Regions from separate parts of the Agarivorans sp. 1_MG-2023 genome, predicted to be linked through region 3. Evidence: predicted binding sites of a transcription regulator. Region 3 holds the regulator's gene; each other region holds the start of a gene.
What was found. The regulator sigma-54, encoded in region 3, starts transcription at its own class of promoters, with help from an activator protein. The targets are predictions, from matches to a motif close to GTTGGCACGNNNNTNGNNT.
Positions count from the first base shown of each region.

Region 1: Q4592_RS08325 (THxN family PEP-CTERM protein) is a predicted target of sigma-54. The motif match lies at 1,841-1,859, and genes of this name have one in related genera.
Region 2: Q4592_RS17450 (putative urea ABC transporter substrate-binding protein) is a predicted target of sigma-54. The motif match lies at 2,364-2,382, and genes of this name have one in related genera.

Region 1 is NZ_JAUOSJ010000005.1:8,617-13,313, forward strand. Features, by position in the region: gene Q4592_RS08315 (ThiF family adenylyltransferase) at 1-395, shown strand, start outside; gene Q4592_RS08320 (THxN family PEP-CTERM protein) at 550-1,452, shown strand; gene Q4592_RS08325 (THxN family PEP-CTERM protein) at 1,906-2,826, shown strand; gene Q4592_RS08330 (PEP-CTERM/exosortase system-associated acyltransferase) at 2,982-3,941, shown strand; gene Q4592_RS08335 (tetratricopeptide repeat protein) at 3,970-4,434, opposite strand; gene prsT (XrtA/PEP-CTERM system TPR-repeat protein PrsT) at 4,522-4,697, opposite strand, start outside.
Region 2 is NZ_JAUOSJ010000013.1:76,192-80,888, forward strand. Features, by position in the region: gene Q4592_RS17440 (ABC transporter ATP-binding protein) at 1-228, opposite strand, end outside; gene Q4592_RS17445 (ABC transporter permease) at 228-1,052, opposite strand; gene Q4592_RS17450 (putative urea ABC transporter substrate-binding protein) at 1,062-2,144, opposite strand; guanidine-I (ykkC/yxkD leader) riboswitch at 2,204-2,301, opposite strand; tRNA gene Q4592_RS17455 (tRNA-Leu) at 2,556-2,642, opposite strand; tRNA gene Q4592_RS17460 (tRNA-Cys) at 2,660-2,733, opposite strand; tRNA gene Q4592_RS17465 (tRNA-Gly) at 2,752-2,827, opposite strand; tRNA gene Q4592_RS17470 (tRNA-Leu) at 2,954-3,040, opposite strand; tRNA gene Q4592_RS17475 (tRNA-Leu) at 3,357-3,443, opposite strand; tRNA gene Q4592_RS17480 (tRNA-Cys) at 3,464-3,537, opposite strand; tRNA gene Q4592_RS17485 (tRNA-Gly) at 3,556-3,631, opposite strand; gene pgsA (CDP-diacylglycerol--glycerol-3-phosphate 3-phosphatidyltransferase) at 3,799-4,350, opposite strand; gene uvrC (excinuclease ABC subunit UvrC) at 4,394-4,697, opposite strand, start outside.
Region 3 is NZ_JAUOSJ010000008.1:173,732-178,428, forward strand. Features, by position in the region: gene lptC (LPS export ABC transporter periplasmic protein LptC) at 1-294, shown strand, start outside; gene lptA (lipopolysaccharide transport periplasmic protein LptA) at 320-796, shown strand; gene lptB (LPS export ABC transporter ATP-binding protein) at 799-1,524, shown strand; gene Q4592_RS13585 (RNA polymerase factor sigma-54) at 1,575-3,077, shown strand; gene hpf (ribosome hibernation promoting factor) at 3,101-3,388, shown strand; gene ptsN (PTS IIA-like nitrogen regulatory protein PtsN) at 3,397-3,840, shown strand; gene rapZ (RNase adapter RapZ) at 3,867-4,697, shown strand, end outside; gene Q4592_RS13605 (HPr family phosphocarrier protein) at 4,690-4,697, shown strand, end outside.

The DNA of each region.
Region 1 (4,697 bases), on a different contig from region 3:
TTCTTTGCTTTATGCCGGGAGGAATGACCTATGAAGAGTATTTTCGCTTTGAGGATGCAAGCAGTGAAAATGAGCAATACATTAAATTCTTGATTGGACTTTCGCCCGCTATGTTACAGCGACCATACTTAGTTGACCCTAGTAAAGCGGACTTCCACGCTAAAAAAGGCCCGTCGATGCCTATGGCTGTGAAAATGTGTGGGGGAATTGCCGGCACTTATGTGCTCAAAATATTATTGAATAGAGGTGAGTTAATTACTGCTCCTTACGGTTTGCACTTTGATGCCTACCGAAATCGTTTCAAAAAAACTTGGCGGCCAATGGGTAACCGCAACCCACTGCAGCGTATTGTATTTGGTGTGGCGAAAAAAATAGTATTGAGTGGCGGTGCTTAACTGTGACTTGGTGTCAGTAAGTTTTACAAAATGTTATCTATATTTGTATTAATATAGTTTAAGTTGTTGTAAATATTTGATTTTTAATCTTGGCTTACTTATTGCTTTAAGCCCACCGTTATTTATAAACGATTTTACCAAACGGATGGGTTACATGAACAAACTGAAACATGCTTGCTTAGCAGTTAGCTTAGGATTAGCAAGTATTTCTGCTAGTGCGGAACTGATTACTGAATGGAACTACGCAAATGATGCGGGTTTTAAAGAGTGGAGTTCTCGTGCTGGCCAAGTTGGTATAGACACCGACGGTGCAACACTAGATGATTTTGATGTTCTTTTTGGTGGCGAGCTTCCTAAGAGCTTAGCGTGGGGTGACCCATATGGTGCAGTGAATCCTTTATTGCAAAAGAGTTCTCTTGTGATCGATGATGCTCAGTCTGGCCAAGTAAACACCAGCGCGCCAGGTGATGTAGCATCTTTAGATTTTGTAACAGGCACCGGTCTTACTCACGAAAACTGGGGCGTAACAGGTAATACTTTATCGTCAGCGGTTTTGTTTGATGGTTTGTTCTTGCAGCCTCTAGCACCTTTTGTAGGCCCTGCACTTCCTGCGCCAGTACTTGAATTTGATGTGCTATTTGAAGAAACCTATAACACACCAACAAATAACGTGTGTAAATACGGTGATACTAAAGTAGGTGAGGCGGGTGTTAATGAAGCCGGTTGTTCAGATCTATTCACTTTAGTGTTGGATGACGGCGTTACTTTTTCTGAAGTTGGTGGAGATATCTACCTTCAAAACAGTTTCATATTACCAATCCCTGGTTTTGATGATTATGTTTATACGTTAACGACTCGCTTACAGGGCTTAGAAGTACTAGATGGTTTAGATTGTGGGCCTGATGCTACTTGTATTGGTTTCTTGACTGAAGAAAACCAAACCAACCAACTAGAAGCTGCTTTTGCTATCTCTGCTGCAAAAGTAACAGAGCCAGGCACTTTAGCCATCTTTGGTTTGGGCTTATTAGGTTTGGCATCTGTTCGTCGCCGCGCTTAATCACTGCTAGTGTTTAAAGCAACTGCTGCTAGTAGCAGTAGTTGCTTGTTTTCCTTCCAATACCGCTCCTGCAATAAGAAACTGTACCAAGCTATTTGGTTCCCCTTTACTACAAGTCACCTTTTTATCCTCAAGGCTTATCGTACATTGTTAACGGTTAACTAAACGTTAATGAATTGCTCATGGTTTAACTGACATGCCTGTAAGCAAGCACTTAAAAGCTTTTGGCGAAAACGACGTTAGCCCGTGAAAGTGGCAGTGGAATTAGGGATCCTATGAGTACTTTATTCAATAAATGCTTTAGTTTTTTATGTCAGTAATCTTTACATCAACGTTTTATCAATGGGTTTTGTTTTTGTTAAAATATTGTTTTAAAAGGGTTTTTAAAACTGGCACTTAGATTGCTATGTACAGGTTGTATCTTGAATCGTACTAACCAAATGGATGGGTGACATGAACAAATTAAAACTAACATGCTTGGCAGCTAGCTTAAGTTTTGCAAGCGTTGCTGCAAATTCTGCTCTTATTACTGATTGGGACTATTTAAATGATGCTGGTTTTGACCAGTGGACTTCAGATGCCGGTTCTATTGACCCTACCGGAATTGATGCTTCTGGTGCTACTCGTGACGAATTTGATCCAGTTGGTTTGTTTGGTGGTGAATTACCTAAAACGCTTGAATGGGGTGTACCTTACGGTGCTGAAAACCCAGATTTGAAGAAAAGCGCTTTAGCGATTGAAGAAGCTAAAGAAGGTACTGTTACTACTAGTGTTGTCGACGGTGTTGGTGCATTGGTATTCTCTGAAGGTACTGGTCTTGTACATGAAAACTGGGGCGTTACCGGTGATACTTTAGTTGCGGCTACCTTATTTGATGGTTTGTTCCTAGCGCCTACAGCGCCAGTTGCTTTCCCACTAGCGCCAGCACCAGTACTACAATTTGGTGTTATCTTCGAAGAAACTTATAACACTCCTACGAACGACATCTGTAAGTACGAACCTACCCAACTAGTTGGTGCAGTAGGTATTAACCAAGAAGGTTGTTCAGATTTATTCACTTTAGTGCTAGGCCCAGATGTTACCTACACTGAAGTTGGTGATGATATCTACCTTCAAAACAGCTTTGTATTGCCAATCCCTGGCTACGATGACTACGTATACACGCTTACTACTCGCCTTCAAGGTTTAGAAGTGTTGGGTGATATTGATTGTGGTCCAAATGCTACTTGTATCGGCTTCCTAACAGAAGAAGATAAAACCAATGAATTAAAAGCTGGTTTCGCTATCTCTGCTGCTCAAGTAACAGAGCCAGGCACTTTAGCTATCTTTGGTCTAGGCTTGTTAGGTTTGGCGTCAGTTCGTCGCCGTGCATAATGCTTATTTAAAAGTCGCTAACTATTAGCATTGAATACCCAAAGCGCAGCCTAGTTCTGCGCTTTGTTTTTTTCAAGCCTGCTTTAATTCAATTCATAATTTTTCTAAGGCTTAAGTGTTGTAAATAGATAATTAAACAGCTTAGAGAGCCCGATATGATCCGTAACAAATATGTGAAAAAACTATCCACTATGCCGATTTTGGGGGCAGCTGTAAGAGGTGGGATTTCGATGTTGGTGAAGCGTGAAGCTAAACTTATCGCCGAACATTTTGCTGAGTTCCTCCGCCCCGTTGTTGCCTTTAAACCAGATATAGTTAACGAAGCTTTTAAAATTCGTCACGACGTATATTGCGAAGAACTCAATTTTGAGCCCGTTCGTGATGACGGTATGGAACAAGATGAATTTGACGATTACTCCCGCTTTTGCCTCATTGAACACAAACCTAGTTCTAACTTCGCCGGTTGTGTGCGAATAGTTTCTCCAACGAGTAAAAGTGAATTGTTACCGATTGAAACATTTTGTTCTGAAGCTATTAAAAACGCTAAGGTTCATCCCTCCCAGTTTGACCGAAGCGAGATTTGTGAAATTTCTCGTTTGGCTGTTCGCCCTCAATTTCGCCGTCGTAAGGCTGATAATTTTGAGGGTGCCGCTTCTGGTGCTATTAACGAGCAAACCTATTCTGAGGAAGAGTTACGTTGCTTTCCTTTTTTAGCAATTGGTTTGTATTTGTCCATTGCAGCTCTAGCTGTGCGAGCTGGCACTCACCATGCCTTTGTTATGATGGAGCCTCGATTAGCTCGCAGTATGAGCTTCTTGGGTATTAAGTTTGAGCAATTAGGCCCAGCTGTTGATTACCATGGCCTACGTGCGCCTTACTACATTAGCACTGGCATGTTAACTCGCAGCTTACCTGTTGGTTTTCAGGTATTAATGAATAACATTGATAAAGAAGTAGAGAAAGGGTGTTTGGCTGCACGAAACAATGATGACAATGACGAGTACATCAAGAGAATGTATTCATCGTCTTTTTTTGAACAAAAAAAATCTCCCAACATTTCCATGCGGGAGAATTTTAATTGGTCTGAGTCTAGCGGCCTTTATCTTCCGCGCTAGCCGCACTTAGCAGCTACTTATTCCTACTTTATTTTAGCTGAGCTTCTAGTTCAGCTTTTTTATCTGTAAGTTCAGGTTCTAGGTTCCTGAGGCTGTCCAGTACACCTTTCGCTTTCTTTGTCTGTTGGTCCGCAATGAGTGCTTCTACGTAGTGAAGCGCTATCTCGTTACTGGCTTGCTGTTGATAGCTTTGTTCAAGTGCAACAGTGGCTTGTTGAACTTTGCCCGCTTTTAGCAACATGTAACCGTAGGTATCGGTAACTTGTGGAATGTCGGGCTTTAAAATGTGGGCTTTTTCAGCATACAGTAAAGCTTCAACAGGTTTGCCCATTTCATGATAAACCCAAGCCAAGTTATTTAATGCAATAACGTTCTCAGGTTCTTTTTCAATAATGACGTGATATTGAGCTAACGCTTCGTTTGGCTCAGCTTGCATTTGTAGCTCCGCTAGCTGAAGTTGTAGCGGTTGAGCTGCTTCTTTATGTTGCTCCATAGCTGACTTTATAAAGCTAATTGCCTGATCGATGTTTCCTGCATTTTTATAGGATTTAATCAGTAGATTAGCGGTTTGAGTGCTAGGTTATTTTTTATAAAGTGCATCGAATGTTTCGATTGCTGCTGGCCAGTTTTCTTGTACTAAGTAGATGTAACCTTGTTGTTGCAAAGCTGCTGGCGTTTCAAGCTGAAAAGGTTCAAGTTGATCGAGCGCATCTTGACTGGCGACAGCGTCTCCAGCTTTTAGTTGCAGGACTGAAT
Region 2 (4,697 bases), on a different contig from region 3:
CTCAGGCCCGGGCTCGTTTGGTAGTATGTCGCCATTAAGCAATAACTGGCCTCGGCTAACGCTTTCGTTGCCCAGTAGCAAGTTTAAAAACGTAGACTTACCACAGCCAGATGCGCCAACAATGCTCACAAACTCGCCTTCCATTACGCTCAGGTTGATTCGCTCTAACACTACGTTGTCGCCGTATTCTTTCCATACATCTTTGGCTTGTATGATGGGGGCTGCCATTACGCGTCTCCTTGTGCAGTGTGGTACCAAGTAAACGCATGTTGCGACAGCTTGCGTAACAACCAATCCATTACAAAAGCCAGCAAACTAATCCAAAGCACGTAAGGTAAAATAACGTCCATGGCGAGGTAACGACGAATCAGGAAGATGCGATAGCCTAAACCTTCGGTAGCGGCAATGGCTTCAGCTGCAATCAAAAACAGCCACGCGCTGCCGAGAGTTAAACGCACTGCTTCAATTAATTTAGGCAGTATTTGCGGCACAACAATGGCAATTATGGTTTGCCAGCTTGATGCTCCCAAGGTTTGTGCTTTAAGAATTTGTTCTGGCGGTAAGGCATCGGTTCGCAGCTGTAAATCACGGATCATGATTGGACAAATTCCAATGATGATTAACATCACTTTGGATAGCTCACCCAAACCAAACACAATGAACAAAATCGGTAGTATTGCCATGGGTGGCACTAACGACAAGGCTGTAACCAAGGGTGATAATGGCGCGCGTACAAAGGGCACCATACCGTTAGCCACGCCTACGATTAAGGCAATCAGTGCGCTAATCCCTACTCCCATCGCTAAGCGACTCAAGCTAGCTAAGGTGTCGGCCAACATTAAGTATTCGCCGCTACGTCTGCTTGGCTCAAAGGCCATGCGGTTTATTGCGTCTACAAAGCTAGACATTGCCGGCAATAGCTTGTCATTTGGGTTATCTACCAAACGGGCTTGCGATGCCATCATGTACAGCACAATCAACACAATGAAAGGAAGTAAGCCCAACAGCAGCCGAGTAATTCGGCTAGGCTTTTTATTAATTAGTCGAGTCATAGAACGGCCTTATAGTTTGCCTTGAACCGCCATGTCCATGTACTCAGAGGTAAAGCGTAGTTTTACATTTGCGCTGTCACCGTAGGTACCTGATGGCGTTTCGATACCAATGAAACTAGCATCTGGTGCGCCTTCACCTAACAGACCGTGGTGGTGAGAAAACTCAGCCACTTTAGCCATGGTAGATGGCAAGGTAGCGCTATTGGTAAAATCTACTGCCTCTTTTGCTTCGTAGAACATTTTGGTAGAGGCTAATTGAGCATCGTAACCCGCTAAATCTGTACCCGATGCTTCGGCCATAAAGCTGCGCGCTTTAATCGCTGCTTCGTCACTGCCCGACATAGTAGCCATAATTTCGTACCAAGCGCCGGTTAGCGCTTTACCCAATTTAGGATCTTGATTTAGGGTATCGGTATGCACAACTAACAGGTCGATGATTTCGCCAGGGATCTTGGAAGAGTCAAACACCATGTTGGTATCTGGCATTGAGGTAATTTCGCTTAGCAGTGGATTCCACGTGGTTACTGCCGTTACATCTGACGTGGTAAACGCAGCCACAAGGTCTGCATCGGAAGTATTCTCTACTTTAATGTCACGCTCTTTTAAGTCTACCGACTCCAATGCACGTGCTAATAAGTAATGAGAAACGCTAAGTTCAACAAGGTTTACTTTTTCGCCCTTCAGATCTTTTAGGCTCTTATTACCTTTTAACACTACGCCATCGTTACCGTTTGAAAAGTCACCCACAATTAACGCCGTAGAATCAATGCCGCTAGCTGCGGGAATGGTTAAGGCATCCATGTTAGTCATTACGGTAGCGTCGAAGCCGCCTGCAGTGTATTGGTTAATAGATTCGATGTAGTCGTTAACTTGAACTACTTCGATATTGATGTCGTATTTGTCGGCCCATTTTTGCACGATGCCAGAAGCCGCCCCGTAATCCCATGGCATCCAGCCCACGTAGATTGTCCATGCAAGTTTATAGGTTGGTTTATCGGCGGCTTGCGCTGAGCTAATACTCATTACACTAGCACTTAGAATAGTGGCTGCTACAGCCAAAGAACGGAGTGGAGATTTAACTAAGTTCAACATGGTCACCTCAATGTGGTTGTACACTTAAAATAAAAACATGAGAGACGTATTTAAGTGTCATCTCCCGGGCTTTTATCCCTCCGTGTAACCCCTTAATGAGGTTGACAACTCTCGGTCCAGACACTGCGTTGCAGCCGGAACCCTAGATGTCTATTGCAAATTGTAGTGGCGGCTCTTGATGTGGCAAAGCCATACATCTCTCATGTCGCATAGTTAATAGAGCAAACGCTATGCCAAAGCATGAGTACCTAGTTTTGGGTACTTGATGGGTCATTACAAGAAACTTTGCGCACCGAATTGGCGCATATCGACCTAGCGCGCACCAAAGCAGTGAAACTAAACAAAAGGATAATTTTTGTGGGAATTAGAAACCAAAAAAGCCAGTAGCAAATGCTACTGGCTTTTCTGAATTGGTGCCCGGGGCCGGACTTGAACCGGCACGTCCTTTCAGACGAGGGATTTTAAATCCCTTGTGTCTACCAATTTCACCACCCGGGCAAAACTTTACTTTGTAATGGAGGCGGGTCCCGGAGTCGAACCGAGGTCCACGGATTTGCAATCCGCTGCATAGCCACTCTGCCAACCCGCCATACAGCGTTACAAATTTTGGAGCGGCACATCAGGTTCGAACTGATGACCTCAACCTTGGCAAGGTTGCGCTCTACCAACTGAGCTAGTGCCGCTTAATTCTTTAATCAACACTGAAGCAGTGCTAACTAATTTCTATCTTCATTAGTCTTTGGTAAGGACTAACAAATTAGTTCTTTTGTTACCGCTTATGCAGTAACGAGATTTTCAACTCTAAATACTGGTGCCCGGGGCCGGACTTGAACCGGCACGTCCTTTCAGACGAGGGATTTTAAATCCCTTGTGTCTACCAATTTCACCACCCGGGCGACACGTTTGTTGCTAACAATATCGGCCTAAGGCCTGAAAGCGAGATGTACTTTAACGTATTACAGAAATGAGTCAACGGATTTTTTAAGGGAGTTGATTCAAGTGCTTAAAAAGCGATCTAGCAACCACCAATTAGCTTCTTTAGTGAACGACTAGCCTGCATATTACACGCTATGAATTAGCGTTTAACTACAGATTACGTCTAGAGAGCATGATTGGTAAATTAATAAATGGAACTAAACAGGAGAAGAGTTTGAATCAAAATACAGATGAAAGGTTAGCTGAAAAAGCTGGGAGAATAATGCAAAGAAGAGTTGGTGCCCGGGGCCGGACTTGAACCGGCACGTCCTTTCAGACGAGGGATTTTAAATCCCTTGTGTCTACCAATTTCACCACCCGGGCGACACAAATTTCGATAGTAATGGAGGCGGGTCCCGGAGTCGAACCGAGGTCCACGGATTTGCAATCCGCTGCATAGCCACTCTGCCAACCCGCCATACTATCTGTGTTAAATTGGAGCGGCACATCAGGTTCGAACTGATGACCTCAACCTTGGCAAGGTTGCGCTCTACCAACTGAGCTAGTGCCGCTTCTTTGCTTTGCTTGCTAATTAGATAACTAGTCAAGTTCAGCTTTTTAACACTCCAGCGTTGCCGCTGAATGTGCTGTGCATTTTAGCGGCCAGAATCCTTACGTCAACTGTCTTTTAGCAAGTTTCGTACTGTTCGTTGGATTTTTAGACTAAAGCTGCGATTTATTAGCCATTCTGCTTTAATTGTGGCCATGCCAGCATTAAATAACTGACCATCGACCATAACGTTAATATGGTTGCGACATAAAACAAGCCATAACTTGCTTGGGTAACCAGCGGATCAATTTGTGCAGTAAGGCCGGTAATAGCTGCCATTTGCGCAGCTGTTTTGTATTTGCCAATCCAAGACACTGCTACGCTTGAGCGTTTACCTAACTCCGCCATCCACTCTCTTAGAGCTGAAATTATGATCTCGCGAGAAATCATTATCACCGCAGGCACGGTAATCCAAAATGTTTGGTAATGCTCAACCAATAGCACCAAGGCAGCAACCACCATGGCTTTATCGGCTACGGGGTCTAAAAATGCGCCAAACGGAGTGGTTTGGCCTAGGCGACGCGCTAGGTATCCATCTAAATAATCTGTTGCAGCTGCTAAACCAAAAATGAATGCAGCAGCAAGCATGCCCCACTCTACAGGAAGGTAAAAAGCTAAGACGAAAAATGGAATTAATACAATTCTAAACGCGGTTAGTAAATTTGGAATATTTATCATTATTTTTCATTTATAAAACTACTGCCGCTATGTTGCCTAATCTTGCCTAGTGATGCAACGTATCAAAAATCTTTTGCGCTAAAGTCGGGCTAATTCCGGGAACTTTTTTCAATTCGTCTACGCTGGCGTTTTTCATTTGTTGCATTCCACCTAAATGGGTAAGCAACGTTTGCCTACGTTTAGCTCCTATACCTGGAATATCTTCAAGCACACTGGTTTTACGTGCTTTGTCGCGCCTATTTCTATGGCCTGTTATCGCGAAGCGGTGGCTTTCATCACGAATATGTTGAATTAAATGCAGAGCAGCCGAGTCACTCGGTAGATGAATCTCAGTCATTGCCTTACCAATT
Region 3 (4,697 bases):
CAACCTGTATGGCAAATTGTGGCTGATCACGCTACAGTACAGCAGCAACAAACTGTCACCTTAAATGACAATGTAGTGATTAAAAACTTAAGTCGTGGCGAGTATGTTCGCGACATAATTACCGAAAGTTTGGAAATCGATCTGCAAAGCGAAACCATGAGCAGCGATCAACCTGTTACCGTGTATGGCCCATCGTACGAACTGTATGGTGTTGGCATGGACGGTGATCTAGCTAACGAAATAGTGACTTTATTAGATGATATCGAAGCGGTTTACCACAACCCACAAGAGTAAGTTAGCGCTAGCGGCTAGCTTGTTTATGCTTTCTTGGGGTTCTCAAGCACTTGAAGACGACTTCAACAAACAAATTATTGTTGATGCCGACCGCCAGCAGGTCAACATCAAAGAAAACCGCGTCACTTTCTACAATAATGTAGTGGTGACTCAAGGTTCAATAAAAATGCACGCCGAAGAACTCAGCGTAATAGGTAGTGAAGAAAAAGGCAGCGAGGTGATGATCGCCAAAGGCGAACCGGCAACTTTTTACCAACTACTAGACAGCGGCAAGCCGATTGAAGCAGAGGCCAACGAGGTGCGTTACGATTTAAAAACGCAGACCCTCACCTTAACCAACAATGCTCAGCTCAAGCAAGAAGAGAGCTTAGTAAAAGGCCAAATGATTAAATACAGCATTAATAAACAAGAGATGGTTGCTCAAGGCGATGAAAATAATCGCGTAACCACTATCTTCCTGCCTCAGCAATTAGAAGAACTCTCCCCCGAGGACAATGAGTAATCATGAGTACCTTAATCGCTGAGAACCTTGCCAAAAGCTACAAAGGTCGCAAGGTAGTAAAGAACGTCAGTTTAAATGTAGAAACCGGGAAAATTGTTGGTTTACTAGGGCCAAACGGCGCCGGTAAAACCACTACCTTCTACATGGTGGTTGGTCTAGTGCCGCGAGACCAAGGCCGAATACTTATCGATGACGATGATCTGTCTAGCACCGCTATGCATACTCGTGCACGAAAAGGCATTGGTTATCTCCCGCAAGAGGCCTCTATCTTTCGCCGTTTATCGGTAGAAAAAAATATTCTGGCGGTATTAGAAACCCGTAAGGATTTGGACAAAGAGCAGCAGATTGGCGCATTGGACGATTTGCTAGAAGAGTTTCACATTGGCCATATTCGCAAAAATCTTGGTATGAGCCTGTCAGGCGGAGAGCGTCGCCGGGTAGAAATTGCCCGCGCCTTAGCCGCAGCCCCTAAGTTTATTTTGCTTGACGAACCCTTCGCTGGGGTAGATCCTATTTCCGTTATTGATATTAAAAAAATCATTGAACACCTGCGTGATCGCGGTCTAGGTGTATTAATTACCGACCACAATGTAAGGGAAACTCTCGATGTTTGTGAGCATGCCTATATCGTTAGTCAGGGTGAATTGATAGCCTCAGGTAAGCCACAAGAAATACTTGAAAACGAGCACGTGAAACGAGTTTATCTCGGTGAACAATTCAAGCTATAGTTAAAGTGCAGCTTAGAAAATAATATAAAAAGAAGGGATAGCGGTAGTTAATGAAAGCATCTTTGCAGTTGCGTCTTGGTCAGCAGTTAACCATGACCCCCCAGTTACAACAGGCCATACGCTTACTCCAGCTTTCAACCCTGGATTTACAGCAAGAAATTCAAGAGGCTCTGGAAAGTAACCCTCTGCTTGAGGCGGATGAGTCACATTCGAATGATAGTGACGCAACAGACGCTAAGTCAGCCAATGAAAAATCTACAGAAGCCGAATCTAGCGCCGACGTAGACAGCAGCCAAATGGAAGCTGGCGATGCCATTAACCAAGAAACTGTTTCTGATGACCTGCCCGTAGACTCCACTTGGGACGATATTTATAGCGCCAGTTCCGCGCCAGCTAGCTCATCGAGCGGCAGTAGCGGTGGTGACGACAATGATATGTTATTCCAAGGCGAAACCGTTGATTCCTTACAAGATCACATGCTGTGGCAAATGCGCCTTACTCCTTTCAGCGAAGTAGACCAAGCCATTGCTTTAGCCATTATTGATGCAGTAGATGAATCAGGTTACCTCACACAAGATTGTGAACAGTTATTAGATGGCCTCAATTCTAGTGACAATAACGACTTAGATGTAGAGCTTGACGAAATTGAAGCAGTACTAAAACGGATTCAGCATTTCGACCCCGTAGGCATTGCCGCGCGCTCGCTACAAGAATGCTTGTTAATTCAATTAAGTCGTTTTTCCCCAGAAACACCATGGCTAAATGAAGCCAAAGATGTGGTGTCTAACCATATCGATGTATTAGCCAATCGAGATTTTCGCTTATTGGCTCGAAAGACCAAATTAAAAGAAGACCAGCTGCGCGAAGTGATGCGTTTGATTCACACCTTAGAGCCACGCCCGGGTAACGCTGTTGAGCCAAACCAAGCCCAATACGTTATTCCCGATGTTTCCGTAGTGAAGCGTCAAGGTCGCTGGGTGGTAGAGCTAAACCCCGATGCGATGCCGAAGCTAAGAGTAAACTCTCACTATGCATCCTTAAGTAAAACGTCTAATGCCACCGATACTCAGTTTATCCGTAGCCACTTACAAGAAGCCAAGTGGTTTATTAAGAGTATTGAAAGCCGCAACGAAACCTTACTCAAAGTCTCTAACTGTATCGTTCACCACCAACAAGCCTTCTTCGAATACGGTGAAGAAGCAATGAAGCCAATGGTGCTGAACGATGTAGCCGAAGCAGTAGAAATGCACGAATCAACAATTTCGCGAGTGACAACTCAAAAATTCATGCATACACCTCGCGGCATTTTCGAACTTAAATATTTCTTCTCTAGCCATGTGGCTACCGATGGCGGCGGTGAATGTTCATCTACCGCTATTCGTGCATTAATTAAGAAACTGGTTGCTGCCGAAAATACCAGTAAACCTCTCAGCGATAGTAAGATTGCTGATATTTTGGCAGATCAGGGGATCAAGGTGGCAAGGCGTACGATTGCAAAATATCGTGAGTCTTTAGCGATACCACCTTCTAACCAACGTAAGAGCCTACTTTAAGGCCAATCAAGGGGACTATATTTATGCAAATTAATCTTACCGGACACCACGTTGATATTACTGAGTCTTTAAAAGAATATGTCCATAACAAGTTTGCCAAGCTCACTCGACGATTTGACCAGATAAACAATGTTCATGTCATCCTCAACGTCGAGAAGCTCAATCAAATCGCAGAAGCCACCTTACATTTAAATGGCGGTGAATTATTCGCTACCGCTGAACATTCAGATATGTATGCCGCCATTGATGGCCTCATCGACAAACTTGACCGCCAAGTTATCAAACATAAAGAAAAACTTAACAAACATTAGTCACCTCCATGCAAATAGATAAAGTACTAAGCTTGGATTGCACTCAAAGTGCAGTCCAATGCTCTTCAAAAAAACGCGCCTTAGAAATCATTAGTGAACTAGCCGCTGGTCAACTGGATACGACAGCTCAATGTATATTTGAGAGTTTGTTGAATAGAGAAAAAATGGGCAGCACCGGTATCGGGCAAGGCGTGGCAATACCTCATGGCCGCATTGATAAACAGCATCAAACAACCGCTGTTTTTTTACGTTGTGATCCTCCAATTGCTTTTGACGCCATTGACAATAAACCTGTTGATTTGGTTTTTGCCTTACTGGTACCAGAAGATCAGTGTAAACAACACCTCAACACCTTATCTCAAGTAGCTGAAAAACTTAACGATAAGCAAGTATGCAAACAACTTCGTTGTGCACAAAGTGATGACGAATTATACGACATCATGGTAGCCTAATACTCTAATCACCGTTAGGGATAGTCATGGAACTCATTATCGTGAGTGGGCGTTCTGGTTCAGGAAAAACCGTCGCCTTGAGAGTACTAGAAGATCTGGGCTACTATTGTGTAGACAACCTCCCGGTTGTGTTATGGCAATCTCTTATCGATAACTTAAAAAATACTTACTCTAAAGTAGCAATAAGTATCGATATTCGAAACCTTCCAGACGAACCTTCGCCGATAGGCCAAATTATTCGCAACGCCGGCCCTGATGTGAATCTGTTAAGCATTTTTTTAGATGCTAAAGACGAGGCGCTGATCCGCCGTTACAGCGAAACTCGGCGAGTTCACCCGCTGAGTCAAACCAATTTGTCTCTGGCTGAAGCGATTGAATCGGAAACCGAGCTGCTGGCACCGTTATCTCGAAATGCTGATTTACGCATCGATACTTCACGCTTATCAGTGCATGAGCTAAGTGGCTTAATTCGCTCTAGAGTAACTGGCGATCAGCAACAACAGTTAATTTTAGTGTTTGAATCATTTGGCTTTAAAAACGGCGTGCCTAATGATGCTGACTATATGTTTGATGCTAGATTTCTGCCTAACCCTCATTGGCAAGAAGAGTTGCGGCCACTGACAGGCTTAGATAAACCTGTTCAAGAGTATTTATCTGCACAAGCTTTGGTCAATCAATACATTGAGCAAATTCGTGATTTACTACAATCTTGGTTACCGCATTTGGAAGCCAATAACCGCGCTTACCTAACCATTGCCATTGGTTGCACTGGTGGCCAACACCGCAGTGTTTACGTAGCAGAAAAATTAGCTGAACACTTTAGTGCCCAGCGTAAAGTACAACGTCGCCATCGCACT